DNA from 4 places in the Bacillus sp. PK6-16 genome. Region 4 is predicted to be linked to each of the others. Evidence: predicted binding sites of a transcription regulator. Region 4 holds the regulator's gene; each other region holds the start of a gene.
The links. Region 4 encodes Rex, which represses fermentation and respiration genes when NADH is low (regulators of the CRP and FNR family bind a similar motif). Its sites were predicted from a motif close to TTGTGAAATATTTCACAA; they were not measured.

Region 1 (7,779 bases), 140 kb from region 4:
GGGTAGACGTTTTACATTTCAATTTCTCATATCATACAGAACATCATCTGTTTCCTGCTATGAGTTCTAAATACTATCCGTTAGTAAAAGAGAAGATTAAAGAAATGTGGCCGGAACGCTATCATGAGATGCCGATGACAAAAGCTTTGGCAGCGCTATGGAATACACCACGTGTGTATTATCAAGGAAGTGAATTAGTGGATCCGCATAGAGAGCATTTCTATGGTTCTTTAGGAAATGGACTAGATCCTCATAATATTTCATATCGTGAGGAACATATAGAAGAAGAAAAGAGTATTAAAAAAGTAAATCAGTAAAAATTAATATATTTTTGCAATGAAAAAGCAAGCCATCTCAGGCTTGCTTTTTCTTATAAAGAAACTTCCTTTTTGTTCCTTTTATGGACTTGGACGGAGTTAGTTTCTTTTCGTTGTAATCGGTTTTCTAAAAGATTAACAAAATAAGTAAATAGAAGAACAAGTACGAGATAGTATGCACCAACGATTATGTAAGTATCTAATTGTTGGAAGTTACCTGCTGCAATTGATAAACCTGAACCCCATAATTCGGACATTCCTACATAAGCAACAAGTGAAGAATCTTTTAATCCGATAATAAATTGGTTTCCTAGAGGAGGAAGAGACAGACGAAATGCTTGTGGTAATATAATTCGTCGCATAGCTAAAGGATAAGGCATGCCTAAAGAGCGAGCTGCTTCTAATTGTCCCCGGTCAACGGATTGAATAGATCCACGGAAAATTTCCGTAATATATGCACCGTTATGAATTGCTAAAGCGATTGCACCTGCCCAAAAAGGGGTGAAAACAACAACGGATGTAATTCCAAAATATAGAATGGCAATTTGAACAATTAAAGGTGTACCACGAATAATAGCAATGTAGACATGAGCGATACTATTTAAAACTTTATTGTTAGAGATTCGAAAGAAAGCGAATAATAATCCAATTAATGAACCGAGTACTAGGGAAGTTAATGTTAATTGTAATGTGACAATAGTAGCCTTTAAGAGTGTGGGATAGGAAGAGATAAAAATTTCAAACATGCGTTTCACCTCATATTGTATAGATTTTAGTAGAGAATGAAATGCCCCACATAAAATGAACATTTAATCAGTGGGGCATTGTTTATGAATCTTTTGAATGGCTAACTTACTTCGTTTTTTCCTCTTCACCGAGAATATTACGCCCGAACCATTTTTTACTGATCTTTTCATACGTACCATCTTTAATGATTTCATCTAACGCTTTATTTACTTTCTCAACCATTTCTTTATCATCTTTGCGAATAGCAATTCCCATTTCATCAAGATTTAATGGTTTTCCGGCTTCTTTTATATTCGATTTTCCTTCTTTTATCATACGTAGACCAACCATTTGATCCGTAATTACTGCGTCAACACGCCCAGGCTCTAAATCCATAAGAGCAGTAATATCGCTGTCATATTCTGTGATTTGATCTGTATATTTTGCAACAAGATTTTTAAAGGTACTAGCTTTTACAACACCAATTTTCTTACCTTTTAAATCTTCTGGAGAAGAGATAGCGTTATTCTTTTTAGCTACAAAAATTTGGGCGCCAGAGCGATAGTACGGATTTGAGAAACTAACAGCTTTTAAGCGCTCCTCTGTAATTGCCATACTACCCAGTATTACATCATATTTCTTCGCTTGAAGACCTTGAATCAGCGTTTCCCATGGGTTTGTAACTGGCGTAGCCTTCATGTTCATCTTTTTAGCAAGAGCTTCACCGATTTCTACATCAAAACCGACAAGTTTGCCGTCATTTTCTTTATAGTTAAAAGGTTTGTATAATCCACTCATCGCATAGCGAAATTCTTTTTCACCATTTGATGAAGTAGTAGAGCTTTCTTTGCTACAAGCTCCTAGTATGAAAGATGTGCATAGTGTAATGCTAGCAACAATGGTTAATAGTTTTCTTTTCATAAAACCCCTCCTATATATTGATCATACGGATGGTTTTTTAGTATGTTATTGAAATATTTTATTTGGATGATCAGTTGTGCACCGTATGAATGTATTCCTTTTCGTTTGAAACAAAAGTTACATTATAAAACGTTGCGTAAAAATTGTTTTGCCCGTTCATGTGATGGAGCTGAAAAGAATTGTGCTGGCGGAGCATCTTCTACAATCTTTCCATCATCCATAAAGATGACGCGATCAGCTACATCTTTTGCGAAATTCATTTCATGAGTAACAATAACCATTGTCATCCCTTCTTCAGCAAGTTCTTTCATAACTTGCAATACTTCTCCAACAAGTTCAGGGTCTAAAGCTGAGGTAGGCTCATCAAATAGCATAATCTTAGGGCTCATTGCAAGAGCTCGTGCAATGGCAATGCGCTGTTTTTGACCACCTGAAAGAAGATGAGGAGTTACATCCGCTTTATCTTGAAGGCCGACTTTTTGGAGAAGTTGAGTTCCAATATCCTTTGCATTTGCTTTCTCTAATTTTTTTACGTGAATAGGTGCTTCTATGATGTTTTCTAGTGAGGTCATATGAGGAAAGAGGTTAAAGTGCTGAAAAACCATACCGACATTTTCACGGACTTTATTTAAATTTGAATGCTTTGGGTCAATTCGCTCACCTTGTAAGTGAATTTCGCCTTCATCGTACATTTCTAAAAAGTTAAGACAGCGAAGTAATGTACTTTTACCAGAACCACTGGCACCAATTAAAACAACAACTTCTTTTTCTTTTACTTCTAAATCAATTCCTTTTAACACATCAAGTGAACCGAATGATTTTACTAGATTTCGAACTTGAATCATACAAAACCCCCAGTTAAAAATATATTTTACAAATGTTGCCCCGTATTTCTGTTATTAGTCATAAATTGTCAGAATCCTTTATTTTTTTCGTACAATTTGATATTCAAAGAAATAATATTTTTTAAAATCTCTATATCCTTCTATAATGAAAATATGGATAATAATATATAGGTAGTATTTATATTGCTTATAAAAAGGGGGAAAGGGAAGATGGAAAAAGAAAGAAAAACATTTTCTTTTGGATTACGTACACAACTTATGCTATTCACTACAGTTTTAGCTTTCATTACATATTCAACAAGTATATTTTTTATTTACGTGATATACGATTATTTTCAAAGTTATGTAAGTCAAACTGTATATAATATTATCGTTATGTTATTAGGGGTAGTATGGTCTGGAATTTTAGCATATGGAGCAGCCGTATTTTTAATTAAACCGCTTCGCAAGTTAGAGGAAGCGGCAAGAAAAGCAGCTGAGGGTGATATTCGTGAAGATGTTCCATTACCGAAGACAGATGATGAAATTAAATCTTTAAGTGTTGCATTTAATATGATGTTAGGAAACTTAAGGGGCATGGTAAAAAATATTGATACAACATTTTCGTATACAAATAATCAAGTACAGCAGATTAGAAAACAAACAGGCGAAGCAACGAGACAAGCGCAAGGTGTATCTGAGACACTTGCAGAGATTTCTTCAGGCGCTGAGCAATCAGCGGCATCAATTCAAGCAATTGTTTCTGCTGTTGATACAACGACTTCTATTGCAAGTGAAGTAGAAGAAAAAGCGAAGCAGTCTGATACATTGTCTTCAGAAATGGTTGAAGCTTTAGGGCATAGTACTCGTGTCTTTACGTCTTTAATTCAAGGTATTCAAACATTGGCAAAAGAAAATGAAGATTCAATGCAAAATGTACAGAAGTTAGAAGAACGAATGAAACAAGTAGAACATATTGTGTCTGTTGTGAGTGCGATTGCTAGCCAAACGAATTTATTAGCACTAAATGCTTCTATTGAGGCAGCTCGCGCAGGAGAGCATGGAAGAGGCTTTGCGGTTGTTGCGGAAGAAGTACGTAAACTTGCTGATGAAAGTGATCATTCTGCAAGAAACATATCGCAGTTATTACGGAATATGCAAGATGAAGTACAACAAGTTGCAATGAAAATGACAGAACAAGTGAAAATAGCTAAAGAAGAGGCGAAACGTGGGGAAGCTACGGAATTAATTTTAAAAGAAATGTCATCAAGTGTTATGGAAGTAGCCGATGCAACTCAGCAAATTAGTAGTTATATGAATGAACAAGTGAGCCACATTCATCAAACAGGAGCACAAACAAAAGCTGTAGCAGCAATTGCTGAAGAAACGTCAGCTGGTTCGCAAGAAGTAGCACGTGTGACGCTACAACAATCTAAAAATATGATAGTAATCGATCAATTATTAAAGGATTTAGAGAAGCAAGCAACTGATTTGAAACAAACAATTGAACGATTTTCAATGTAAAAGGAAGAACAGAATATTGTTCTTCTCTTTTTTATTTAGCTTGATTTAATATTTACAGTTAAACTATGAACGTTTCCGCAACATTCTGTTCTGTCCCTTTCGGATGAAAATTATAGCGAGCTATAATATTAAAAGGGGTGTCTTTTATGAAAAAAGAAAAAAGACAACGGTTAATTAAACAATTTGTAAAGGAGTATGAAATAGATAAGCAAGAAAGATTAGTAGAATTGTTAGCAAAAAAAGATGTATTAGTAACACAAGCTACGGTTTCTCGCGATATTCGTGAGTTAAACTTAACGAAGGTACCTTCTCAAGAAGGATTAATGATATATAAAGTTTTCTCAGAAGAGCATTTACAAACTGATATAAAGTTAAAGAAAAAATTACGAGAAGTTGTTGTAAAAATTGATTGTGTAGATCAATTAATGGTTATTAAAACATTACCTGGTAATGCACATGTTATTGGTGTTTTATTTGATGAGTTAGATTGGAAAGAAAAAATAGGATGTATATGTGGAAATGATACATGCCTTATAATTTCACAGTCGAAATCAGATAGGGAGATTATAGAAGAAAGATTAAATTTAATTATTTAGATGCAAAAATCCTGTTTTTAATAAAATTAAAAACAGGATTTTTGTTTAAATACGGAAGTTAAATATTCAACATATATGCGTAATATATGTATTTTTTATTGAGAAAGCAAGATAGTTTGTTATAAAAATACATATTCGTATGATTTTAAAAAAATAACTTGTTTAATATTTCACAATGATAATGTGGATGCTTTCACAAAGATGAAAGTACAGAGCATTTATTATGTACTTGTAAGACATCAAACATATTTAAAAGGAGGTACAACAAATGAAACATCCGATACATGTTACTTCAGAAATTGGGGAATTACAAACGGTTTTATTAAAACGACCGGGTAAAGAAGTGGAAAACTTGACGCCAGATTATTTGCAGCAATTATTATTTGACGATATTCCATACTTACCAATTATTCAAAAAGAGCATGATTATTTTGCACAAACGTTACGCAATCGGGGTGTTGAAGTTCTTTATTTAGAAAAACTAGCCGCTGAGGCGTTAGTAGATAAAAAACTTCGAGAAGAATTTGTTGATCGTATTTTAAAAGAAGGACAGGCCGACGTAAATGTTGCACATCAAACTTTAAAAGAATATTTACTTTCCTTTTCAAATGAAGAATTAATTCAAAAAATTATGGGCGGTGTACGGAAAAACGAAATTGAAACAAGTAAGAAGACACATTTATATGAATTAATGGAAGATCACTATCCGTTTTACTTAGATCCAATGCCTAATTTATATTTTACTCGTGATCCAGCAGCTAGCGTGGGCGATGGCTTAACGATAAATAAGATGAGAGAACCAGCGCGTAGACGTGAATCATTATTCATGGAGTACATCATTAAATATCATCCAAGATTTGCAAAGCATAATGTACCAATCTGGTTAGATCGTGATTATAAATTTCCAATTGAAGGTGGCGACGAGCTAATTTTAAATGAAGAAACAATTGCGATTGGAGTATCTGCTCGTACTTCAGCTAAAGCAATTGAACGTTTAGCTAAAAATCTCTTTAGCCGACAAAATAAAATTAAGAAAGTGTTAGCAATAGAAATTCCAAAATGTCGAGCATTTATGCATTTAGATACAGTATTTACAATGGTTGATTATGACAAGTTTACAATTCACCCAGCCATTCAAGGGCCAAAAGGGAATATGAATATTTATATTTTAGAAAAAGGATCAGATGAGGAAACTCTTAAAATTACACATCGTACTTCTTTAATGGAAGCATTAAAAGAGGTATTAGGCTTAAGTGAATTAGTTCTTATTCCATGTGGAGGAGGAGATGTAATTGCTTCTGCTCGTGAACAATGGAATGATGGCTCGAACACATTAGCAATTGCGCCAGGTGTAGTTGTTACATATGATCGCAACTATGTATCTAATACGTTATTACGTGAACACGGTATAGAAGTGATTGAGGTGCTAAGTTCGGAATTATCTCGTGGTCGTGGGGGTCCACGTTGCATGAGTATGCCAATTGTTCGTAAAGATATTTAGTATAAATAACGGAGAAAGTAGGGATGAATTATGTTAATGACTAGACCAAATTTAAAAGGAAGAAGCTTTCTAGCAGAAAAAGATTTTACACAAGAAGAATTGTTATATTTTCTAGATTTGGCAGCAGAATTAAAAGAGAAAAAGAAAAATGGTATCCCGCATCATTATTTAGAAGGTAAAAATGTAGCGCTCTTATTTGAAAAAACTTCTACTCGTACGCGTTGTGCATTTACAGTAGCATGTACAGATTTAGGGGCAAATCCTGAATATTTAGGGAAAGGTGATATTCAACTTGGGAAAAAAGAATCTGTAGAGGATACAGCAAAAGTGTTAGGGCGTATGTTTGACGGAATTGAGTTTCGTGGATTTAATCATGAAACTGTAGAATCTTTAGCACAAAATTCTGGTGTGCCAGTTTGGAATGGATTAACAGATATGTGGCATCCAACACAAACACTAGCAGATTTATTAACAATTAGAGAACATATAGGGAAATTGAAAAATGTGAAGCTCGTTTACGTTGGCGATGGGCGAAATAATGTTGCTAATAGCTTACTAGTTGGTGGAGCAATCGTTGGAATGGATGTACGTATTTGTACACCGGAATCTTTATGGCCTGCACAAGAAGTAATTGATTTAGCAAAAAAATATAATGAACAAGTAATGATAACAAGTAATGTGGAAGAAGCTGTTGCAAGTGCAGATGTAATTTATACAGATGTATGGGTGTCTATGGGGGAAGAAGAAAAATTTGCTGAACGTGTCGAGTTATTGAAACCTTATCAAGTAAATATGAAAATGATTAAAGCAACAGGGAATGAAAACGTAATTTTCTTACATTGTTTACCTGCATTTCATGATGTTGAAACGATGTATGGCGAAGAAGTTTATGAGAAATATGGGTTGAAAGAAATGGAGGTAACTGACGAAGTATTCCGCAGTAAACATTCAAAAGTATTTGATCAAGCTGAAAATAGAATGCATACAATTAAAGCGGTTATGGCAGCTACTTTAGGAAACATGGAGTAAAGAAGAAAGGGAGTCTTCCTTTCTTCTTTCTCCTCCTTTAGACACGATCATTCACTATTGCTTTTGTATTGTTATTGCAATTTAAGAGAGGTGAGTGGAATGGGTGAAGATAAGAAATTAGGGTTGTTTACACTAACGGCTCTTGTAGTTGGGTCTATGATTGGCGGTGGAGCCTTTAATTTAGCGAGTGATATGGCAAAAGGTGCTGGTGCTGGAGCCATTATTATTGGCTGGGTTATAACAGGAATTGGGATGATTGCACTCGGATTATCTTTTCAAAATCTAACTGTAAAACGGCCAGATTTAGATGGTGGTATTTTTAGCTATGCAAAAGCAGGGTT
Region 2 (7,779 bases), 670 kb from region 4:
ATTGAACCATCTAGACGACAAGCACGCGAAGACATTAATAATGGTGCGATTTCTATGAATGGTGAGAAAGTAACAGATGTGGGTACGGATGTTACTGTAGAAAATTCATTTGATGGAAGATTTATTATTATTCGTAAAGGGAAGAAGAACTACAGCCTTGTGAAGTTAGGTGAATAGTTTGTGTGAAAGGATGGGAGTAGGAAGAATACTTCCATCCTTTCGTATACACAATTTGGACATAAAATAATCAGTAAATTTAGATAATTAAAAGGGTTATATTATTCTTTTGACGAATAAATAAGTTAGAGAAAATTACGGATAAAAATAGCCCGAACCATGCAGGGCATGATTCGGGCTTATATTCAGATTAGTAAGCTAAGCTGAATAGACCTTTAATGTGTGATAAGTAACGAACGTTACTTGCTTCTTTCATTAATGATGCTGGTAAGCCTTTAAGTGGAGTATTGCTTGCTCCAATTGTAGCAACCGCATCTTTACGTCCTAGACTAGCAAGTGTTCCAGAGTTTACAGGTGCGAACTCTTCTAATGCTTTGCCTTCTAGTGCTGCGTATAAGTTGTATCCAATTAACTCACCCATTTGCCAAGCGATTTGTGCAGTTGGTGGGTATGGACGTCCGTCTGGAGCGAAGACAACAGCGCTGTCTCCAGCAACGAATACGTCTTTGTGAGAAGTAGATTGTAGGTATGCATCAACTGTTGCACGTCCACGGTTAACTTCAAGACCTGATTCACCGATTAATGGGTTACCTTGTACGCCGCCCGTCCAAACGAATGTGTTAGCAACAAGTTTTTGACCGTCTTTTAAGTCGATTTCGTTGCCAGCAACGTTTGTTACAGGAAGACCAGTTAAGAATGTAACGCCGCGCGCTTCTAGGCTAGTAGTTGCACGTTCGATTAAGTGATCTGGTAATACTGGAAGGATTTTTGGACCTGCTTCAACAAGAAGAAGTTTCACTTCTTTTGGATTTACGCCGTGGCTTTTTGCAAGTTTAGGCATAATGTCAGCAAGCTCACCAACTAGCTCAACGCCAGTTAATCCGCCACCACCGATTACGATTGTAGCATCAGCTTCGTTTTTCGTTTTCGCGTATTCACGAATACGGTCTTCAACGTGTTTGTAGATTTTATTTGCATCAGCAGCAGATTTTAATACCATGCTGTTTTCTTCTAGTCCTGGAATACCGAAGTAAGCAGTTTTACTTCCTAAAGCAACTACAAGTGCATCGTAAGATAAAGTAGTGCCGCCAGCTAATTTGATTTCTTTGCTATCAACTGAGAATGACTCAACTGTTGCAATTTTAAGGTCGATGTCTTGCCCTTTGAAAAGCTTTGTAAGTGGCATTGCAACTGCTTGCTCAGACACGTTACCAGCTGCAAGGCGGTGTAGTTCAGTGATGATTTGGTGTGTTGGGTATTGGTTAATCACTGTAACTTGTGCTTCTGATTTGCTGTAATATTTACGTACGTTTAAAGCGGCAAGAAGACCGCCATAACCAGCGCCTAAGATGACAATTTGTTTTGACATAGTATGATATCCCCCGTCTTTACTAATTGTTGTTATAAGTTAAATTATTTATTGTTACGTTCTGCACTAATTTGAAGATATGCGTTCACAAAGCGGAACATTTTTTGTGCTTGTGGATCTTTTAATAATTTTAAAAGACCGAACAGGCCGATAACTTCGTTACTTTCGTCAGCACGATCTTTCGCTTCGATTGCAGTAGCAGCCATGCTTTTCACTGTATCTTTTACAGGTTCTACAAGCTCTGTGATTGCACCAACAGTGTCGCTTTTTAATACTTCATCAGTAGCAACAGTTTGAGCGAAGTCATAAGACTTAGTTAAAATGTTAACAAGCTCAGTTAATTTTGGAAGCTGTTCTACTAGTGTTGTTAATGATTCTTGTACCTCAGGTTTTAACAACTGATCAAGTACATCAAGTTGTCCTTGGCTAGCAGAAATTTGTACAGTTTCTTGTTCTGGCTTTGTTTGAGTCATAGTTTCTGGCATCTCCAATTCTCCTTTACGATAGCAATACTCTTATTTTTGATAAGTAAGATAGTAAACGGTTACGAAACTTTATACAAAGTTTCACAAAACACAATAAAATGCCTTTAAATTTATGACAGCAAGTAAGCTGCAAACATAAATCTAAAACCATAACGTCTTACTTATTATTTATGAACTGTCCGATACATGGCTTGTCCGCATAATGGAAAAGCTCCGTTACCGGAAAGTGTATATAATATATATCCTATATTATATACTATATACACCTATGTTAACATAAAAATGATTCCTAATTATTTGATATTGAGTGTATAACGTAGTGCTGACAAGGTATGAAAGCGTATAAAATATTTTGTTTCAGTTAGAAATGTACATATATATATAGAAAAAAAGGAAGAAACGAACAAATTCATGTTCGTTTTTTCCTTTTTCCTATTATTCACCTTCCGCAATTAGCATCGATGTGTTACCTTCTTTTTCAAGATGGCATTCGCCCCAAGAACAAAGAGAATCAAGAATGGATTCTAAAGACCAACCGTAATCAGTAAGAGAATATTCTACTTTTGGCGGGACTTGATTGTATACTTTTCTTTGAATAACGCCGTCTTCTTCTAATTCACGTAATTGCTGTGTTAACATTTTTTGTGTAATACCAGGCATGGAACGTTTTAGTTCACTCGTTCTCTTTGTACCTTTCGTTAAGTGACAAAGGATAACAACTTTCCATTTGCCGCCGATAACTTCTAAAGTCGCCTCTACAGGAATATTGTATTTCTTCATATGAAATCCTCCCTTTGTGAGTAAAATAAGTTAAATCATACAAATGTTACTTTTTAGTACCTATAGCACTTTAAAGTACGTACTTTTTATCATGTTAAATATGTTTCATAATAGCACATGTAAGAGGCAAATGAGTAGTACGGTACCAAAAAGTGACTATGTTACTTTTTAGTGCCTATAGTACTTTAAAGTGCGTTCTTCAAAAAAAGAATGAAACCATTCATAATAGCATTTGTAGAGATTAAATATATTTTTTAGAAGATAAAAGGGCCTTTTTATCACACTATTATGATTGGATTTCTTGTAATAAGGAGGAATTCAATTGAGTTCATATACAGTACCATCTTCGGAAGTTCAGACAAATCGAAGAAGTATGTTTGCTTTATTAGCACTAGCAATTAGTGCGTTTGGGATTGGTACGACCGAGTTTATTAGTGTCGGTTTATTACCATCGATTTCAAAAGATTTAAATGTTTCTGTTACAACAGCTGGTTTAACTGTTTCCCTATATGCGTTAGGGGCGGCAGTAGGAGCTCCTGTTTTAACAGCGTTAACGGCTAGTATGTCGAGAAAGACATTATTAATGTGGATTATGGTTATTTTCATTATTGGTAATGGTATTGCGGCATTAGCAACAAGCTTCACTGTATTAATTATCGCAAGGATTGTATCTGCGTTTGCACATGGTGTGTTTATGTCGATAGGATCTACAATTGCGGCTGCGATCGTACCAGAGAATAAACGTGCTAGCGCAATTGCGATTATGTTTACTGGATTAACAGTTGCAACTATTACAGGTGTGCCAATTGGAACGTTTATCGGTCAAGAGTTTGGCTGGAGAGCGTCATTTATGGCGATTGTCGTAATTGGAATTATTGCTTTTATCGCAAACAGCATACTAGTCCCATCTAATTTAAAAAATGGTGTACCTGTATCGTTTCGTGATCAATTCAAACTAATTAAAAATGGAAGACTATTACTTGTTTTCATTATTACTGCACTTGGATACGGCGGTACATTCGTAACATTTACGTATTTATCACCGCTATTACAAGAAGTAACAGGGTTTGAAGCGAGTACTGTCACTATCATTTTATTAGTGTATGGAATCGCCATTGCGATAGGGAATATGGTCGGCGGAAAATTATCGAATCATAATCCGATTCGAGCGCTATTTTACATGTTCCTTATTCAAGCAATTATATTATTTGTTTTAACATTTACAGCGCCATTTAAAGTAGCTGGATTAATCACAATTATTTTCATGGGACTATTCGCATTTATGAATGTTCCGGGGCTACAAGTATATGTAGTTATATTGGCAGAGCGCTTTGTTCCGAGTGCGGTTGATGTTGCTTCAGCAATTAATATTGCCGCATTTAACGGGGGAATCGCTTTAGGTTCTTATATAGGTGGCCTTGTAACGAATTCTTTAGGATTAATCCATACTGCTTGGGTAGGTGGCCTTATGGTAGTAGCCGCTGTTATTTTAACAGCGTGGAGTATGTCATTAGAAAAACGAGATCAAGTAAAATAAAAGGAGAGAAAATAAAATGAAAAACTTACAAAGTAAAACAGTATTAAGTAATGGTGTAGAAATGCCTTGGTTCGGTTTAGGTGTATTTAAAGTAGAAGAAGGACCAGAACTTGTAGAAGCAATTAAATCAGCAATTAAAGCAGGATACCGCAGCATCGATACAGCTGCAATTTACGGAAATGAAAAAGCTGTAGGTGAAGGAATTCGTGCAGGTATTGAAGCGACTGGTATTGCAAGAGAAGAATTATTTATTACTTCAAAAGTATGGAACGCAGATCAAGGGTATGAAACAACAATCGCTGCATACGAAGAGAGTCTAAAAAAATTAGGACTAGATTATTTAGATTTATATCTTGTTCACTGGCCTTCAGAAGGAAAATATAAAGATACATGGAGAGCGCTAGAAACACTTTATAAAGAAAAGCGCGTACGTGCAATTGGTGTAAGTAACTTCCAAATCCATCACTTACAAGATGTAATGAAAGATGCAGAAATTAAACCAATGATTAACCAAGTAGAATACCACCCTCGTTTAACACAAAAAGAACTACAAGCTTTCTGTAAAGAACAAGGTATTCAAATGGAAGCATGGTCACCATTAATGCAAGGTCAATTATTAGATAACGAAACATTACAAGCAATTGCTGAGAAACATGGTAAAACAACAGCTCAAGTTATTTTACGTTGGGATCTTCAAAATGGAGTAATCACAATTCCGAAATCAACGAAAGAACACCGTATTATTGCAAACGCTGATGTATTTAACTTTGAATTAACGAAAGAAGATATGGAAAAAATCGATGCGTTAAATCAAAATCACCGCGTTGGTCCAGATCCTGATAATTTCGATTTCTAAGATTAAGGTAAGAAAAAAGAGTGCGTAAAAGCACTCTTTTTTTGTGCATAAAAATAGTTTCTAATTAAATACTACTTAGTATTAAGTTTGTTATAAGGGGCTGTAAACATGAATATAAAGCAATCGTTCAAGATTTTAGCTATGTTTTTAAGTGTTTTATTTGTGTTATTCCCGCTTCAAAAAGCATTTGCAGAAGTTATGGACCATACAAAGTATCAAATGGATTGGAGTTATAGTAAGTCAAAGAAGAAACCAATCCGAACAGAGCTTATTAAAACGGCAGATGGAAAAATTGCTTTTTGCTTAAATGTCGATTTGAAATCTCCAAGCGGTCAAGACTTACCGGAAATGGGGAAAGTGGATATTAATGTGTATCGTGTACTATTGAATGGATATCCACAAAAGAGTCCACAAGAATTAGGGGTATCTGATTGGAGAGAGGCGCATTACGCAACGCAGCTTGCAGTGTGGAATGCGTTAAAACAAATCGATATTAATGATTTAGATTTCCGTAATAAAAATGTAGAAAAGGTAACGAAAGATATCGTTGCAAAAGCAAGTGCTAGTGAAGAACTACAAGAAATTACGATGAGTGTAACTCCTACAGAAGAACAAGAAGCAGTCTTAAAAAATGATTTCTTTGAAACAGGCTTATATACAGTAGAAACAAATGCAAAAAGCGGAACGTATAAAGTGCAAGCAACAGGTGCACCAGCGGGCGTGAAATTTGCAAATGAAAAAGGCGAAACAAAAACAGAATTTAATGTAGGAGAAAAGTTCCGCATTTTAATTCCGAAACAAACACCAGCTGGTGGATTTAGCTTTAAAGTATCAGGAAATTTAACGAAATTACAAGGGATTGCGCATAAAGGTACACCGACTATTCAAAATGCAGTAGTATTACTTGAGCGTAGTGAAGAAAAAACAAGTCCAGAGTTAGCGGTAAGTTGGAAAAAGGCTGAGGCTCCAAATAAACCAAATAAGCCATATACTCCAAATGAACCGCATAAACCGAATCAAAAGAGATAATGAAAAAGCATTGGTATATGCCAATGCTTTTTCATATGAATTCTTTAAAGATATATCAAAATAATAATTAATCGAGTGAAACACTATTTTAACGTTTGAAAAAGTATTTAAAAATAATAAAATATAGATAAATCCAAACGTTACAATAAATGGATTTTATTCACGAAATTGTAACATTATTCTAATTAGAGAGGCTATCAAACAAAGTGTAAAGCGTGTACAATTCAGTTGGAAAAACTACCTATAGATGGTCATATATGAAGAAAATGTAAGATTCTATTACTATTTTTATTTTTAGATGTATAGATGACAATACTAAAGTGTATCTTTTACTATTCTCTTTTTATGTACGAAGAGAACTCATCATAAATAGAGAGAAGTGAGGAGGGCATATTACATAAAAATTTTACAATGTAAGAAAGCGAATACATAGGGAGGAATGCGGTAGTAATTGATACAGGTGCGCGAGGTGTTAGTCTATTCATTAAATGTTTTTATAAAAATAATAGGATTTTTTATTAAATGGATATATAGGATAGTTTCTCTAAATAAAGGAACAGGGGACACAGATTATGTCGAAGAAAAAGACGAGTAGGGTATTAGTAGCTGGTATATGTATATCTACATTATTATCACCAGTAGCTTTCGAAGCATCGAAAGGATATGCCGCACCTTTGGAAGAGAATAAGGGCGGAAGTTTAGAAGATGTTCAAGAGAATAAATTTGAGCAGAGATTATTTCAGTTGCCGGGTAAAGGTAGCGTCGAAGATGAGAAAGAACGCTTAAAATATGCATACGAATTTTCACCTAATGAGCCAACTGGAATTTATGTGGAACCAAATGAAGAAATCACTATTGAAATAAAAGGGAACCAATCTATTAAGGCGTTTATAGGGACACATAGTTATGATAAGGAAGCTCCGAAAGAGTTTGATTTGAAGCCGGGGAAAAATGCAATTGCATCTCCTAATGGAGGTATTTTATATTTTTATAATTTAAATGATACAGGAGAAGTTACTGCAACTGTTACAAATGGTGGAAGTCATTTTCCTTTATTTATATTAGGGAAACATACAAAAAAAGATTGGGATGAAATGCTCGAAAAGTATAAAAATCCTTATGCGGTAGAATTAAAAGGGGAAAGAAGCTTAATTACTGCAGGGTATGATAAGGTACAAAATTACATGGAGAAGAAAGAACCGAACGAATCAATCAATCCGATAGAATTAATGAAGGCGCATGATGAAGCAATTCGTATTGAAGGTGCATTATCTGGATTGTCAGAAAATGGAGCTGGGGTGGCCAAGTCGGCGGAACATTACACTCACTTTATTGAAGCTAAATACCCTCGTCGTTCTTACATGTATGCGACTAATTTTTATACTGGATATGCAAAAGAATCGATTGAATATGTATTAGATTTAGAAAAGTTTAAAAATGATGGGTGGGGCCCTTGGCATGAAGTAGGACATTTACACCAGCAACAACCGTGGGAATGGAAAGGGATGGGAGAAGTAACAGCGAATATTTACAGTTTGGCTGTTCA
Region 3 (7,779 bases), 1.3 Mb from region 4:
CTGCTCCAGATGAAACTCCGATAATACCAGGATCTGCAAGAGGGTTTCTCATAACCCCTTGTAGCAGTGTACCAGATGCAGCTAAACATGTTCCTACTATAAACCCAATAAGCACTCTCGGTATGCGAAGATCCCATACAATTCGATGAACTGTCGAACCTTCCTCTTGTATACCTGTTAAAATATCTCGTATAGAAAAGGATAAACTTCCTGCGAAAAGACCGTACAAGAGACCTAGGATTGTTAATACAACTAAAGTAACTGCTATTATCCATCTTTTTTTCGCAAAAGGATGTTCCTTTTCTCTTACTACTTCACTACTTTCCATACGTATCATTTCCTTACATCTTGTATACTTTTATACATAAAATCCATTGCTTCTGTAACTTTTGTACCAGGATTAGATCCAAATAAATCAGGTGGCAAAATAACTACGCGGTTTTGTTTTACTGCCTCTAAATTTTTCCACGCTTCATTTTTCATCATTTCGCCTTCGAATGCTTTTTTCACACTTTTTGGATCTCCGTGTGTAATTAAATAAATCACATCTGGATTCGCCTCAATAATACGTTCTACACTTAGCTGTGCATATTGCGGATATTCTTTCGTTTCTGGAAAATCAGAAGCAATATTTTTTCCGCCTGTTTTTTCTAAAATATCACCTGATAAAGATGTTGGTAATGCCGCTAAATAAGTACCTGGTGCGCCATACACTAGCAATGCTTTCACATCGCTCTTTTTCTCATATTTCTTCATTTGATCATTCATTTTTTGATTAATTTCTTTTGCTTTATCTTCTTTCTTCATTACCGTTCCATATAATTCAATATTCTTTTGAATATCTTGTACAGAATTCGCAGAAGAAATGATAACTTGCGTTCCTTGTCCTTCAACCGTTGGCACATTCTTTTGGAATCCATTGTTAGCAACAAGTACATCGGGCTTTAAACTAGCAATTTGCTCAAAATTCGGTTGATGTGCATTCCCAATTACTTGTGCTTTCTTTAACTCCTCTGGAAGAGTTAATTTCGTATCCGGGCGACCTACTATTTTTCCACCTAAAGCATGAATAATATCCATGTCCCCCATACTTAATGTCGCAAAATTTTCTGGCACTTTATCGAATGTTACCTTTCTTCCTGATAGGTCGGTAATTTCGATTTTCTCTTTTCCTTTTTCTGTTTTGGTTGCAGACGCTTTTTCGTCCCCTTTGGCACTGCAACCTATTAACAAGAAAAAAATAGATAAAATCGCTGTAAATAGCGTAATAGATTTTTTCATTCCTTCACCTCTAATTGATAATGATAATCATTAACTACTATTCTACTTTAATTGATAAGGATTATCATTGTCAACACGAAACGCATACATTTTTCTACAAAAAACAAAAAGCGTGACAAAAATATTTTTTCTTTTCGCCGCGCTCTAGTTAACAATATTATTCACATTCATTTTCCTCTAGCTGGTCACGCATCACTTTCACACGCTGAAAGAAAAAGAACGATAAACTTAAAAATATAACGATGCTCCCCATCATAACAAAAAATTGGATTGTCTCTTTTGCTCCATTCGGAATCAACAAGCCAACCATTAACAATGTACTTACAGCGAGAAGAATTTGTCCGAACCGAGTATAGTCTTCTATTTTTCCTTTTAATTCTTTCATTATATTCTCACTCCTCCATTTCACTGTATCATATTCTATGAAACTGAAAGACCAGTAAATACAGCCATTCTGGGAGATGTTTTCCAATAAAAAAAGAGCCGCTTTACTGCGGCTCTTTTGTAATCATTATTCACCTTTATATGCTTCCATATAAATTTCTTTCAGTTCTGAAATAAGCGGCAACTTTGGATTAGCAGTTGTACATTGATCTTCAAAAGCTCTTTCTGCTAATACTCCAACAACCTCTTCAAATTGCTCTTTATCTACTCCTTGTCCTGCAATACTCATATTAATATTTAAGCTTTTTCCAAGCTCAATAATTGCTTTGACGAGTGATTCCACCCCTTCTGCTGCCGAACTTGCTGGAAGCCCGAGCATTCTCGCTATATGTGCATATCTTTCATCTGCCACAAAGTGCTCATATTTTGGGAACAATGCGTGTTTTCTTGGCTTAATAGCATTATAGCGGACTACATGCGGCATTAGAATGGCATTTGCGCGTCCGTGCGGAATATGGAATTCTGGTCCAATTTTATGTGCTAAGCTGTGATTAATACCGAGGAAAGCATTTGCAAATGCCATACCTGCAATTGCAGAAGCGTTATGCATTTTTTCTCTTGCTTCTTCATCATTTCCATCTTTATATGCTCTCGGTAAATATTTGAATACGAGATCAATAGCTTTTAATGCTAATCCATCTGTATAGTCATTTGCCATAACAGACACATACGCCTCAATTGCATGTGTTAAAACATCCATACCAGTATCTGCTGTTACATGTGGTGGTACTGTCATTACAAATTGCGGATCAACAATTGCTACATCTGGTGTTAATTCATAATCTGCAAGCGGATACTTTATATTATTTTTCTTATCTGTAATAACCGCAAATGGTGTCACTTCTGATCCCGTTCCTGATGTCGTTGGAATCGCAACAAACTGCGCCTTATTTCCTAATTCCGGATATTTACATGTACGTTTTCTTATATCTAAAAACTTCTGTTTAATGCCATAGAATGTCGTTTCTGGATGCTCATAGAATAACCACATTCCTTTTGCTGCATCCATAGCTGAACCACCACCAAGTGCGATAATTACATCTGGCTTAAAGCTTCTCATCATTTCCGCACCTTTAAAAACAGTTTCATCTGATGGATCTGGTTCGACCTCAAAGAAAACTTCAACTTTCACATCATTTGCATGCTTGTTTAAATAGTGCGCGACTGTATCGACATAGCCATGTTCAACCATTCCAGGGTCCGTTACAATAAATGCACGTGAAATGTTAGGCATATTTGCTAAATAAGCTGTAGCATGTTTTTCAAAATAAATTTTTGGTGGCAATTTGAACCACTGCATATTCTTTTTTCTATTTGCCAGCCTTTTTATATTTAATAAATGAGTGGCTGTTACATTTTGGGAAACTGAATTCTTTCCGTATGAACCACAACCAAGTGTAAGTGATGGAATAAATCCATTATATATATCCCCTATTCCACCTTGTGATGAAGGTGCATTTACAATGAGACGGCAAGCTTTCATACGTAACCCAAATTGCTTTTGCACATCTTTATTTGTAGAATGGATAACTGCTGAATGTCCTAAACCACCTAGGTTCAACATTTCTTCGCAATATGTAAATCCTTCTTCTAATGAATTCGCCTTCACACAAGCTAATACTGGACTCAGTTTCTCACGAGATAACGGATATGCTGCTCCGATACCTTGAATTTCAGCTACAAGCATTTTTGTATGTTCAGGAACAGTAATCCCAACTAAATCGGCAATATACTGTGCTGATTTCCCTACAATATCACTATTTACTGCACATGTATTTTCATTTATAACAAGCTTTTCTAATTTTTTTCTTTCTTCTTCTGTTACAAAGTAACAATTGTTTTCAATCATTTCTGTTTTAACATCATCATAGATTTCTTTATCGACAATGATTGCTTGTTCCGATGCACAAATCATACCGTTATCAAATGTTTTCGATAAAATTAAATCATTAACAGCTCGTTTTACATGTGCTGATTTTTCTATATAACACGGTACATTACCAGGCCCAACGCCTAACGCTGGTTTTCCAGTAGAGTAAGCTGATTTCACCATACCAGCGCCTCCAGTTGCTAGAACGAGTGCTACACCATCATGGTTCATTAATTGTTTCGTCGCTTCAACAGACGGTCTTTCAATCCATTGAATACAGTGTTTTGGTGCACCAGCTTTCATCGCTGCATCATATACTGTTTTCGCCGCTGCCACAGAACATTTTTGTGCGGAAGGATGAAACGCGAAAATAATTGGATTTCTTGTTTTTATCGCAATTAACGCTTTAAACATTGTTGTCGACGTTGGATTCGTTACTGGCGTTACCCCAGCTACTACACCGACAGGTTCCGCGATTTCTATTATTTCTTCATGAGAATCTTCTTGAATAATTCCTACCGTTTTATCTTGCTTTATACTATGCCAAATATATTCAGTGGCAAAAATATTTTTAATGCATTTGTCTTCATATACACCACGGCCAGTTTCTTCAACTGCCAATTTTGCTAGCGGCATATGTTGATCAACACCTGCTAATGCCATTTCATGAACAATGTTGTCAATTTCCTCTTGTGTAAAACTTTCTAATGCTTGTAAAGCTTGTTGACCATTATTTACTAGCGTATCAATCATCTTTTTTACTTCCTGCATTTCATTTACAACTTTCTCTTTGACTACCATGTAAATTTCCTCCTATTCTACTATCACGGTCCTTATATGTCCCTATAGGTCAAAATAAGTCCCAATTAACATAAAAAAATAGAGATGCTTTCCTACATGAATTTCATTGTTTGTGAAATGTTTCACAAGTTTGTTCGTGAGTAACATTTCCTGAATTCAATATACATGAAATCATTTCGTTTGTGTATGTCTATTTTGTGAAATATTTCACAAAATAACGTAATAAAAAAACGCACTGCTAATATAGAGCAGTGCGTTTTTTTATTATGCTAGCGCTTGTGCTAAATCTTCAATTAAATCTTCACCATCTTCAATACCGACAGAAATACGAATTAATGTATCTGTAATTCCTAATTCTTTGCGGCGATCAGCTGGGATTGATGCATGTGTCATTTGAGATGGAATAGAAATTAAACTTTCTACTGCTCCTAAACTTTCAGCAAGTGTAAAGTACTGCAATTTCTCAAGTACTTTATTTAATGTCTCTTCACTATCTACATCAAATGAGATAATTGCCCCAAATCCATTTGCTTGTTCTGTTGCTAACTCGTGGTTTTGATGTGATTCAAGACCTGGGTAATATACTTTATTTACTTTTGGATGATTATTTAAGAACTCAGCAATAGCGCGTGAATTCGTTTCATGTTCTTCCATACGAATTCCTAATGTTTTTAAACCACGAAGTAGTAAGAAGCTATCTTGCGGCCCAAGAATACCTCCTGTTGAGTTTTGTACAAAGTGAAGATCTTCTGCTAGTTGTGGGCTATTTACAACTACTAGACCTGCAACTACGTCACTATGACCTCCTAAATATTTCGTTGCACTATGAAGCACAATATCTGCCCCTAAAGAAATCGGCGACTGCCAATATGGCGTCATGAATGTGTTATCAATAATTGTTAATAAGTCTTTCTCTTTAGCAAGAGTAGATATTTTCTTAATATCAGTAATTTTTAGTAGTGGGTTCGTTGGTGTTTCCACATAAATTGCTTTCGTATTTGGACGAATCGCTTCTTCAACTTCCTCTAAGTTTGTTGTATCTACAAATGTATGCTCAATACCGAAACGGTTTAATACTTTCGTAATAACGCGGTATGTTCCGCCATAAACATCATCTGTTAAAATAACGTGGTCACCTTTTGAGAACAACATAATTGTCGCTGTAATAGCAGCCATTCCTGAACCAAATGCAAATCCAGCATACCCATTTTCTAATACAGCAATCATTTCTTCTAATGCTGCACGTGTTGGGTTACCTGTACGTGAATATTCATATCCTTGATGCTTACCAACTGCTTCTTGTTTGTACGTACTTGTTTGATAAATCGGTACGTTTACAGACCCAGTTGAAGGTTCTCCTATGCGAATACCATGAATTAACTTTGTCTTTGCTCTCATTTTTTATTCCCATCCTTTGTATATGTCTTTACTTAAATAGCGCTCACTGCTATCTGGAAAAATGGTTACAATATTTGTACCTGGTGCTGCCTTCTCTGCCTCAAGTAAGCTCGCATGAAATGCTGCTCCTGAAGAGCTTCCAACGAGAAGTCCTTCTTTTTGCGCTAATTCTTTCACTCGTAAAAATGCATTTCGATCAGAAATCGTATGAATTTCATCAAAATAAGATGTCTTCAAAAATGGGGGGATAAATTCCAGTCCAATTCCTTCGGTCTCATGTGAACCAGCCTTACCACCATTTAAAATAGATCCTTCTGGCTCTACGATAACTGTTTTAATATCTATATTTTTTTCTTTCAAGTAAGATGCAGTCCCCATAAACGTACCGCCAGTTCCTGCTCCAGCAACAAATATGTTAATCTCTCCATTCAATGCGTCCCACAGTTCAGGTCCTAATGTTTTAAAATATGCACGAGGATTTGCCTCATTTGCGAACTGACTTGGAGAGTATGAATTCGGTATTTCATTTACTAACTCTTTTGCTTTAGCAATTGCACCGGTCATTCCTTGCTCAGTCGGTGTATGCACGACAGTTGCACCTAGTGCTTTCATTAATTCTTGTTTTTCAATACTAAATTTCTCTGGTACACAAACAATGACACGTAAATCATGTTCTAATGCTGCAAGTGCCAGTCCAATACCAGTATTCCCAGCAGTCGGTTCAATAATTGTTCCACCCTGGGTAACAAGCCCTTTTTCTAGCGCATCTTCGATTAATTCTCTTCCTAAACGATCCTTAACGCTTCCGCCTGGATTATAAAATTCAAGCTTTGCAAATAAACGGACCCCTTTCGGAAGTGAAAAACGAGTAATTTCTACAATTGGTGTATGACCAATTAACTCATGAACTCCACGATATACATTCATCGTGTTCTCCCCCTTGTTTGCCAATAAAGAAAAGGCAACTGTATGTATTTTCTTTATATGAGACAGTTGCCTTTTTGTTACATTACTTTAACTCTTCTAACACTTTTACGATAAAGTTTGTAGAATGAAGAGCTGCTTGATCTAAAAACTGATCAAATGAAACATTTGATTCTTTACCAGCAATATCAGAAAGTGCGCGAATGATAACAAACGGAATTTCATATTGGTGGCATACTTGTGCAACAGCTGCTGCTTCCATTTCTACCGCATAAAGATTTTCAAATTTATCACGGATGGCTGCAACGCGGTTCGGATCACTCATAAATGAATCCCCTGTTGCAATCATACCTTTTACAACTTGAATATTTTCTTCAGCCTGCATACATTTCTCAGCTAATGCAACTAACGCCTCATCAGCTTTAAATCCAGGCGGCATTCCTGGTACTTGACCATATTCATAGTTAAATGCTGTTACATCTACGTCATGGTGACGAACTTCAGTGGAAATAACTACATCACCAACGTTTAGAGAATGATGGAATCCACCAGCTGAACCAGTATTAATTACTTTTTCAGGCTTATATTTTTCTAATAAAATTGTCGTTGACATCGCTGCGTTTACTTTACCAATACCAGACTTTAACAAGATTACTTCATGCCCTGCTAATAGCCCTTTCGTAAATTCACAACCTGCAACCGTTTCTGTTTCTGCTTGTTCTAATTTGTCACGTAAAATACGTACTTCTTCTTCCATTGCTCCAATTACAGCAATTCTCAATCTAATCCCTCTTTCTATTGCTTAGTTGCCTCCATTACCCAAACGAAATGATTTAATCTCGTGAATGTTACATGGAAGCCATTGTTTTCAAAAATAGTCTGCATAACTGGAATACGTGTATAGTATTCCGTTTGCAAATCGTTTGCTAACTGGTGGAAACCTCTTTCTTGTGCCGTTTCAACAGTTTTATCATATGCATCTTGATCTGCAAATATCGTATCAGCAAACACTATTTTACCACCTTTGTTTAGCAATTGACTATACTTCGCAATCGCTACAT
Region 4 (7,779 bases):
GTGAGCTCGTAGAGGCACAAGACGTAATTATTTTAGAAGGAGATCTTGGAGCTGGTAAGACGACTTTTACAAAGGGACTAGCAAAAGGTCTTGGAGTGAAAAGAGTTGTAAATAGTCCTACCTTTAATATCATCAAAGAATATAAAGGAAGATTACCGCTATATCATATGGACGTGTATCGCTTAGCAGAAAGTGAAGAGGACTTAGGCTTTGATGAATATTTCTACGGTGAAGGAATTACGGTAGTAGAATGGGCTCATTTAATAGAAGCATATTTACCGAATGAAAAGTTACAAATTAGTTTATTCCATGCTGGAGATGACACAAGAAAAATTATACTCGAGCCAATTGGAGATCGCTATATTAGATTATGTGAGGAGCTATTACAAGATGAAAGTACTAGCAATTGATACTTCAAATTACGTAATGGGTGTATCCCTTATTGAGGAAGGAAACGTAATTGGGGAAATCATTACAAATTTAGCAAAAAACCATTCTGTACGTCTTATGCCAGCTGTAGAGAAACTGTTAAAAGAGTGTGGCGTAAAACCGAAGGAATTAACTAAAATCGTTGTAGCTGCTGGACCTGGATCCTATACAGGTGTTCGCATAGGCGTGACAGCGGCGAAAACATTAGCTTGGTCACTTCAAATACCAATTGTCGGTGTATCAAGTTTAGAGGTAGTAGCTGCAAACGGTGCTAACTTTAACGGGTTAATTTGTCCTTTATTTGATGGAAGACGTGGGCAAATTTATACTGGGTTATATACATATGAAGGAGAGCAGTTAACTTCAATAGAAGAAGACCGAATTATTCTTATTGTAGACTGGTTGCAAATGTTAAAAGATAAAGGACAGCCTGTTTTATTTATCGGTAACGATGTTAAATTGCATAAAGAAACAATTATAGAACATTTAGGTGATCAAGCTGTATTCGCTCCATTTACTAAAAATAACCCAAGACCAAGTGAGCTAGCATTCTTAGGATTACAAAAAGAAGAACAAGATGTGCATACGTTTGTTCCAAGCTATCTTCGTTTAGCTGAAGCTGAAACAAAGTGGTTAGAAAGTCAAAACAAGTAGGAGCTTGCAGAAGATGGATATGATATTTAGAAAGATGGAGCTTGATGATATTGCTCAAATTGTAGCTATTGAAGAAGCGTCTTTTTCAACTCCTTGGACTGCAGATGCCTTTCACCGTGAATTAACGATGAATGAACATGCACATTATATTGTGTTAGAAAAAGATGGTCGTGTAGTCGGGTATTGTGGATTGTGGATAATTATTGATGAATCACATATAACAAATATAGCTATTTTGCCAGAATACCGAGGTCAAAAGTTAGGAGATGCCCTATTGAAAGCAGTTATTTCTGAAGCGAAAGAACTAGGGGTAAAAACAATGACACTTGAAGTACGTGTATCAAATGAAGTAGCAAAGCAGTTATACAGAAAATACGGATTTCAAAATGGTGGGATTCGTAAACGATACTATGCAGACAATCAGGAAGATGGTCTCGTAATGTGGGTGAATATATAATGGAAAAAAATACGATTATACTTGGTATTGAAACAAGTTGTGATGAAACAGCAGTAGCAGTTGTTAAAAATGGAACGGAAATTATTGCGAATGTCGTTGCATCACAAATTGAAAGTCATAAACGTTTTGGCGGCGTTGTACCAGAGATTGCATCACGTCATCATGTAGAAGAAATTACAGTTGTGTTAGAAGAAGCTTTAAAGGAAGCAAACATCACATTTGATGATATTGATGCAATTGCTGTAACAGAAGGTCCTGGTTTAGTAGGAGCACTTCTAATTGGAGTAAATGCAGCGAAGGCAGTAGCGTTTGCACATGATATTCCGTTAGTCGGTGTTCATCATATTGCTGGTCATATTTATGCGAACCGTTTAGTAAAAGAAGTTCAATTCCCGTTATTATCACTTGTTGTATCTGGTGGGCATACAGAACTTGTTTATATGAAAGAACATGGTTCATTCGAAGTAATTGGTGAAACACGAGACGATGCAGCTGGAGAAGCATATGATAAAGTAGCTCGTACGTTATCTATGCCATATCCAGGTGGTCCTCATATTGATCGCCTTGCACATGAAGGAGAACCGACAATTGATTTGCCTCGTGCATGGCTAGAACCGGATTCGTATGATTTTAGCTTTAGTGGATTGAAATCAGCAGTTATCAACACTGTGCATAACGCAAAACAGCGCGGTATAGAAATTGCACCAGAAGATTTAGCGGCAAGTTTCCAAGAAAGTGTAATAGATGTACTTGTAACGAAAGCAGCTCGTGCAGCAGAAGCTTATAATGTAAAGCAATTACTTCTTGCTGGTGGAGTAGCTGCTAATAAAGGGCTTCGTGCGCGATTAGAAGAGGAATTTGCACAAAAAGAAAACATTGAATTAATTATTCCGCCGCTATCTTTATGCACAGATAATGCAGCGATGATTGCAGCGGCAGGGACAATTGCTTATGAACAAGGTAAGCGTGCAACATTAGCCTTAAATGCAAATCCAGGATTAGATATTGAAGCATAGTTATACACATAATTAACCACAGGTTGTGGATAAAACCCATATTATCTGTTGATAATGTGGGTTTTATTGTGTATATAAAATGTTGATAACTTTTTTGTTGGTTGTGGATAATGTGGAAAAGTTATTTTAATGTTTATTTTATAAAGGTGGATATGTGTATAAACTTGTGGATAAATAGGATGATGTCAGACCTTTGAGTTTGTTCTTTTTCGGGAAATAAAAAGTAAGAAGATATCCCCGAAAAACATTTTGAAACATCCCCCTATTATAGAAGATGCTAATATTGTCAATCTTTGTCGTTAAATCGATATTTCGTGTCGAATTGTTAATATATATAGGGTTACAATAGATATATTTGAAAAATCGTTGGTATATTCTAAGTTACGATTGATATACTCAAAAAATTGTTTCTGTATTAAAAGAAAAAAAGATGTCGCATAGTCAAAAATCCTGACTTATGAGACATCTTCCTTATTTAAATATGCTTATACATGCAGCTCTTCCCATTCTGCCATACAAGTTTCAAGTTGTTCTTGTAGCGTTTGCTTTTTCATTGTAATTTCACTAGCTTTTTCATAATCTGCATATATTTCTGGTAAGCAAAGTTGATCTTCTAACGTAGCAATTTCTTCTTCTAATTCCACTATACTTTGTTCTAGCTCTTCAATTTTTCTAGTGCGTTGACGCTCTAGTTTTTTACGCTCTTTTTCTTCTAAATAATTTAATTTCTCTTGTGCAACCACCTTTTGAACAGGAACGTCACTTTCTTGCTGTTCAAGTTCTGCACGTTCAATCATTTCATTTTTCTTTTCAACGTAGTAATCGTAATCCCCTAAATATTCCTGTGCACCTTCTGTTGATAACTCAACCACAGTCGTTGTTACACGGTTAATAAAGTAGCGGTCATGTGAGACGAATAGAAGAGTCCCTGGGTAATCAATTAAAGCATTCTCCAAAATCTCTTTACTATTTAAATCGAGGTGGTTCGTAGGCTCATCTAGAATTAACAAATTTGACTTTTGCATCATAAGTTTTGCAAGAGCTAATCGAGCTTTTTGTCCACCACTAAGGGAAGATACTGGTTTCAGTACATCATCTCCTGTGAATAAAAAATTCCCAAGTATAGTACGGATTTCTTTTTCCGGTTGCAGTGGATATTCATCCCATAGTTCATTTAAAACCCGTTTAGAAGATGTTAAGTTTGCTTGTTCTTGATCATAATAACCAACAGATACATTTGATCCGAAAGAAACATCACCATTTAATAGTGGTAACTTATTCACAATGGATTTTAACAATGTGGATTTCCCAATTCCGTTTGGACCAACTAAAGCAACACTATCTCCGCGAGTTAAGCGCATAGTTACATGTTCAATTATAGGGTTTTCATCATAGCCGATGGTTGCATCATTTACTTGTAAAACATCATTTCCACTTTGTTTTTCAATATCGAAGTGGAATGATGCTGACTTAGAATCCCCTAATGGTCTCGTTAATAATTCCATTCTGTCTAGTTGTTTACGGCGACTTTGAGCACGTTTCGTTGTAGAAGCGCGAGCTATATTCTTTTGAACGAAGTCCTCAAGTTTTGCGATTTCATCTTGTTGTTTTTCGTAACGTTTCATTTCTTGCTCATATAATGCTGATTTTAAGTCTAAATATTTACTGTAGTTACCAACAAATCGTCTGCTTTCTTTATTCGAAATTTCATATACTTGTGTAACGAGTTTGTCTAAGAAATAACGGTCATGTGAGACGATTAATATTGCGCCAGGATAACCTTGCAAATATTGCTCAAGCCATGTTAATGTTTCGATGTCTAAATGGTTTGTAGGCTCGTCCAAAATAAGTAAGTCTGGTTTTGTTAATAATAATTTCCCGAGAGCTAATCTTGTTTTTTGCCCGCCGCTTAAAGTAGAGATCGTCGTCTGGTGCGTTTCAACTGGGAAGCCAAGGCCGCTTAAAATGGAGCGAATATCCGCTTCATATTGATATCCACCTTGATCTTTATAATTGAGTTGTAATTGGTCATAATCAGCTAACAATCTTTCATATGTAGCTTCGTTTGAAAAGTTTTCTTCTTTTCCCATTTCTTGCTCAAGCCTTCGGAGTTTTGTCTCCATTTGCTGTAAATGGGTAAAGACGGTTAGCATTTCATCCCAAATTGTTAAAGACGTTTCTAGTCCAGTATTTTGAGCTAAATATCCGATTGAGACATCTTTCGGTTTTATAATTTCGCCACCATCATGAGATAATTCACCAGCGATAATTTTTAATAATGTAGATTTTCCTGCTCCATTCCTTCCAACTAATGCGATACGATCTTTTGTTTGTACTTCCAATTTTATGTTTGCAAGAATCGTTTCTGCACCGTATAATTTCGAAAGCGCGTTTACTTGTAATAAAATCAATGTTTTCACCTCAAATAATTTCTTAACTTTGCCATGTTTATATTTCTCAATCATACTAAAAATAGTGTATAGTTTAAAATAAAGAGAGAATACTTCTTCTCTTTATTATACAAGGAATTTAATGAGTGCTAAACTTCTGTATTTGATTAAAGTATATGAATAAAGATAGGAAGAGAGGAGAGGTCATATGGATCAGCAAAAGATTCCACAAGCCACTGCTAAAAGATTGCCTCTATACTATCGATTTATCCAAAACTTATCTCTTTCTGGTAAGCAGCGTGTTTCATCGGCCGAATTGAGTGAGGCAGTAAAAGTAGATTCCGCAACAATACGAAGAGATTTTTCGTATTTTGGAGCGTTAGGGAAAAAGGGATATGGATATAACGTAAATTATTTATTATCATTTTTCCGCGAAACACTTGATCAAGATGATATAACACGTGTAGCACTTATTGGAGTAGGTAATTTAGGGACCGCTTTCTTACATTATAATTTCACGAAAAACAATAATACAAAAATTGAAATGGCATTTGATGTTAGTGAAGAGAAAGTTGGAACAGAAATCGGGGGCATTCCTGTATATCATTTAGATGAATTAGAAGAGAGATTATCAAATGATATACAAGTGGCAATATTAACAGTACCGGCTACAGTAGCGCAAGCTGTAGCAGATAGATTAGCTGAAACAAGCGTGCACGGTATTTTGAATTTCACACCAGCGCGATTAAACGTATCAGAGAATATTAGAATTCATCATATTGACTTAGCTGTAGAGTTACAAACATTAGTTTACTTTTTGAAAAACTATCCACAATAAAACGCAGAGGAAGCGACCTCTGCGTTTTATTATTGTTTCTTCTTTGTGAATTTAACTAATATAAGGCGAAGTGCCAAATTAAAATCAATTGTTGCCATAACTGCAAATAGTATTGTCCACATATTCCAGATTGTATCTGTCACGTTCGTAATGGCGAAGCGTGTAAAGATACATCCAAGAAGGAAGTATAGTGCAGCCATGAACAATGGTGAGTTTCTCATACAAAAAATCCTCCGATAAAGCCTTGCATTTTTTCAGCTTCTTTAATCATTTCTTGAATTTGTTCATTGCTCATAAAAATTTGCCCAATAGCGACTAATGTATTCATCGCAACATGAGCTGCAATCGGAACGATAATACGTTTCGTCTTCACATATAAGAAGGCGAATACGAGCCCCATAGCAGTGTATACCAATAAGTGAGTAAAATCAAAATGAATTGCTGCGAATACAAGCGAACTAATGATAGCTGCGATAAAGAAGTTAAACTTCTTATAAAGCGTGCCGAATAGAATTTTTCTAAATACGATTTCTTCTAAGATAGGTCCAATTATAGATACAACAATAAGGAACCAAGGTATCGTTCTTGCGATGTCCATCAGTCTGTCTGTATTCTCAGATTCACGTGGAACCCCAAATACATACATTTCAATCATACCTGCAATGGATTGTGAGATGATTGCTAAGAAGAACCCGATAAAAATCCATCCAATAGTAGCTGGAACAGAAGAGCGCATTGGATCTAAATGCCTGTCACGAATATCTGTTCTAAGTAACCAAAGCACGATACATAATGCAATAAAGAAGCTAATGATTGCCCAGTGTCCCGTTATGATTTGTCCTTTTTCTTCAATGGTAAATCCTCTATTATCATAGAGTCCTGTTTTTAGGAGAAGTGGTAATCCAACAACGCCAGATAACTGCATTAAAATGTATGTAACGATAATCCACCAGTATTGTTTCTTCAAATGGTTTAACCATCCTTTCTAACTCTAGTGTATGAGATGAGGTAGGATAACATGTAAATATGTTATCTACGATATAAACTTTCATCCGAATTATGATTTTTTTTTAATACATATTTGAAATTGAAGTAAGAGACAGGAAAAAGTTGTGCGTTTAGCGAAAACAACTTAGGGTGTCTTTCATATTGTAACATACGAGTAGGGGAAACAACGATTCATATAGTAAAGGCAGTATTCTATATAGAAAGTTTATATAGTAATTTGCGAAAAAATTATGATTTTTTTACTTGCAAAAGAAATTGAGATTATTTATTATTATAAGTGTGTTAGCACTCGGATGACTTGAGTGCTAATAAATAAAATTTACATAACAAAATGAGGAGGTTATTGTTCATGCTAAAGCCATTAGGTGATCGCGTTGTAATTGAGCTTGTTCAAGCAGAAGAAAAAACAGCAAGTGGTATCGTATTACCAGATACCGCAAAAGAAAAACCACAAGAGGGTAAAGTTGTTGCAGTAGGTACTGGTCGAGTGCTTGAAAATGGTGAGCGTGTTGCTTTAGAGGTAGCAGCAGGTGATCTTATCATCTTCTCAAAATATGCAGGTACTGAAGTGAAATATGAAGGTACAGACTACTTGATTTTACGTGAAAGTGACATTTTAGCAGTTATCGGTTAATTATATAAATCTTAAAAAATCCAAGGGGGTCAATTATTATGGCAAAAGATATTAAATTTAGTGAAGAAGCACGTCGTTCGATGCTTCGCGGTGTCGACACTCTTGCAAACGCAGTAAAAGTTACGCTTGGACCAAAAGGTCGTAACGTTGTACTTGAGAAAAAATTTGGTTCACCACTTATTACAAATGATGGTGTAACAATCGCAAAAGAAATCGAATTAGAAGATGCATTCGAAAACATGGGTGCGAAATTAGTAGCAGAAGTTGCTAGCAAAACAAATGACGTAGCTGGTGACGGAACAACAACTGCAACTGTATTAGCGCAAGCTATGATTCGTGAAGGTCTTAAAAAC

Region 1: the regulator Rex is predicted to act here: its motif matches at 5,067-5,084, upstream of arcA (arginine deiminase).
Region 2: the regulator Rex is predicted to act here: its motif matches at 2,101-2,118, upstream of M1D66_RS02005 (DUF1641 domain-containing protein).
Region 3: the regulator Rex is predicted to act here: its motif matches at 4,592-4,609, upstream of adhE (bifunctional acetaldehyde-CoA/alcohol dehydrogenase).

What each region holds. Positions count from the first base shown of each region.
Region 1 covers NZ_CP096511.1:4,906,540-4,914,318, reverse strand. Annotated here, with positions in the region: gene desB (Delta(10) desaturase DesB) at 1-317, shown strand, start outside; gene M1D66_RS25205 (amino acid ABC transporter permease) at 371-1,126, opposite strand; gene M1D66_RS25200 (ABC transporter substrate-binding protein) at 1,170-1,964, opposite strand; gene M1D66_RS25195 (amino acid ABC transporter ATP-binding protein) at 2,087-2,809, opposite strand; partial or broken gene M1D66_RS25190 (HAMP domain-containing protein) at 3,020-3,322, shown strand; partial or broken gene M1D66_RS25185 (methyl-accepting chemotaxis protein) at 3,740-4,312, shown strand; gene argR (arginine repressor) at 4,459-4,908, shown strand; gene arcA (arginine deiminase) at 5,177-6,409, shown strand; gene argF (ornithine carbamoyltransferase) at 6,440-7,438, shown strand; gene arcD (arginine-ornithine antiporter) at 7,538-7,779, shown strand, end outside.
Region 2 covers NZ_CP096511.1:417,569-425,347, forward strand. Annotated here, with positions in the region: gene tyrS (tyrosine--tRNA ligase) at 1-177, shown strand, start outside; gene M1D66_RS02000 (NAD(P)/FAD-dependent oxidoreductase) at 368-1,546, opposite strand; gene M1D66_RS02005 (DUF1641 domain-containing protein) at 1,591-2,031, opposite strand; gene M1D66_RS02010 (winged helix-turn-helix transcriptional regulator) at 2,467-2,811, opposite strand; gene M1D66_RS02015 (MFS transporter) at 3,185-4,348, shown strand; gene M1D66_RS02020 (aldo/keto reductase) at 4,365-5,204, shown strand; gene M1D66_RS02025 (thioester domain-containing protein) at 5,313-6,233, shown strand; partial or broken gene M1D66_RS02030 (putative mucin/carbohydrate-binding domain-containing protein) at 6,806-7,779, shown strand, end outside.
Region 3 covers NZ_CP096511.1:1,084,059-1,091,837, reverse strand. Annotated here, with positions in the region: gene M1D66_RS05595 (FecCD family ABC transporter permease) at 1-328, opposite strand, end outside; gene M1D66_RS05590 (ABC transporter substrate-binding protein) at 334-1,281, opposite strand; gene M1D66_RS05585 (YrhC family protein) at 1,439-1,666, opposite strand; gene adhE (bifunctional acetaldehyde-CoA/alcohol dehydrogenase) at 1,793-4,396, opposite strand; gene M1D66_RS05575 (bifunctional cystathionine gamma-lyase/homocysteine desulfhydrase) at 4,661-5,794, opposite strand; gene M1D66_RS05570 (O-acetylserine dependent cystathionine beta-synthase) at 5,798-6,721, opposite strand; gene mtnN (5'-methylthioadenosine/S-adenosylhomocysteine nucleosidase) at 6,804-7,499, opposite strand; gene M1D66_RS05560 (class I SAM-dependent DNA methyltransferase) at 7,514-7,779, opposite strand, start outside.
Region 4 covers NZ_CP096511.1:5,043,713-5,051,491, reverse strand. Annotated here, with positions in the region: gene tsaE (tRNA (adenosine(37)-N6)-threonylcarbamoyltransferase complex ATPase subunit type 1 TsaE) at 1-410, shown strand, start outside; gene tsaB (tRNA (adenosine(37)-N6)-threonylcarbamoyltransferase complex dimerization subunit type 1 TsaB) at 391-1,083, shown strand; gene rimI (ribosomal protein S18-alanine N-acetyltransferase) at 1,097-1,540, shown strand; gene tsaD (tRNA (adenosine(37)-N6)-threonylcarbamoyltransferase complex transferase subunit TsaD) at 1,540-2,556, shown strand; gene M1D66_RS25795 (ABC-F family ATP-binding cassette domain-containing protein) at 3,042-4,967, opposite strand; gene M1D66_RS25790 (redox-sensing transcriptional repressor Rex) at 5,155-5,784, shown strand; gene M1D66_RS25785 (YdiK family protein) at 5,814-6,005, opposite strand; gene M1D66_RS25780 (CPBP family intramembrane glutamic endopeptidase) at 6,002-6,751, opposite strand; gene groES (co-chaperone GroES) at 7,142-7,426, shown strand; gene groL (chaperonin GroEL) at 7,465-7,779, shown strand, end outside.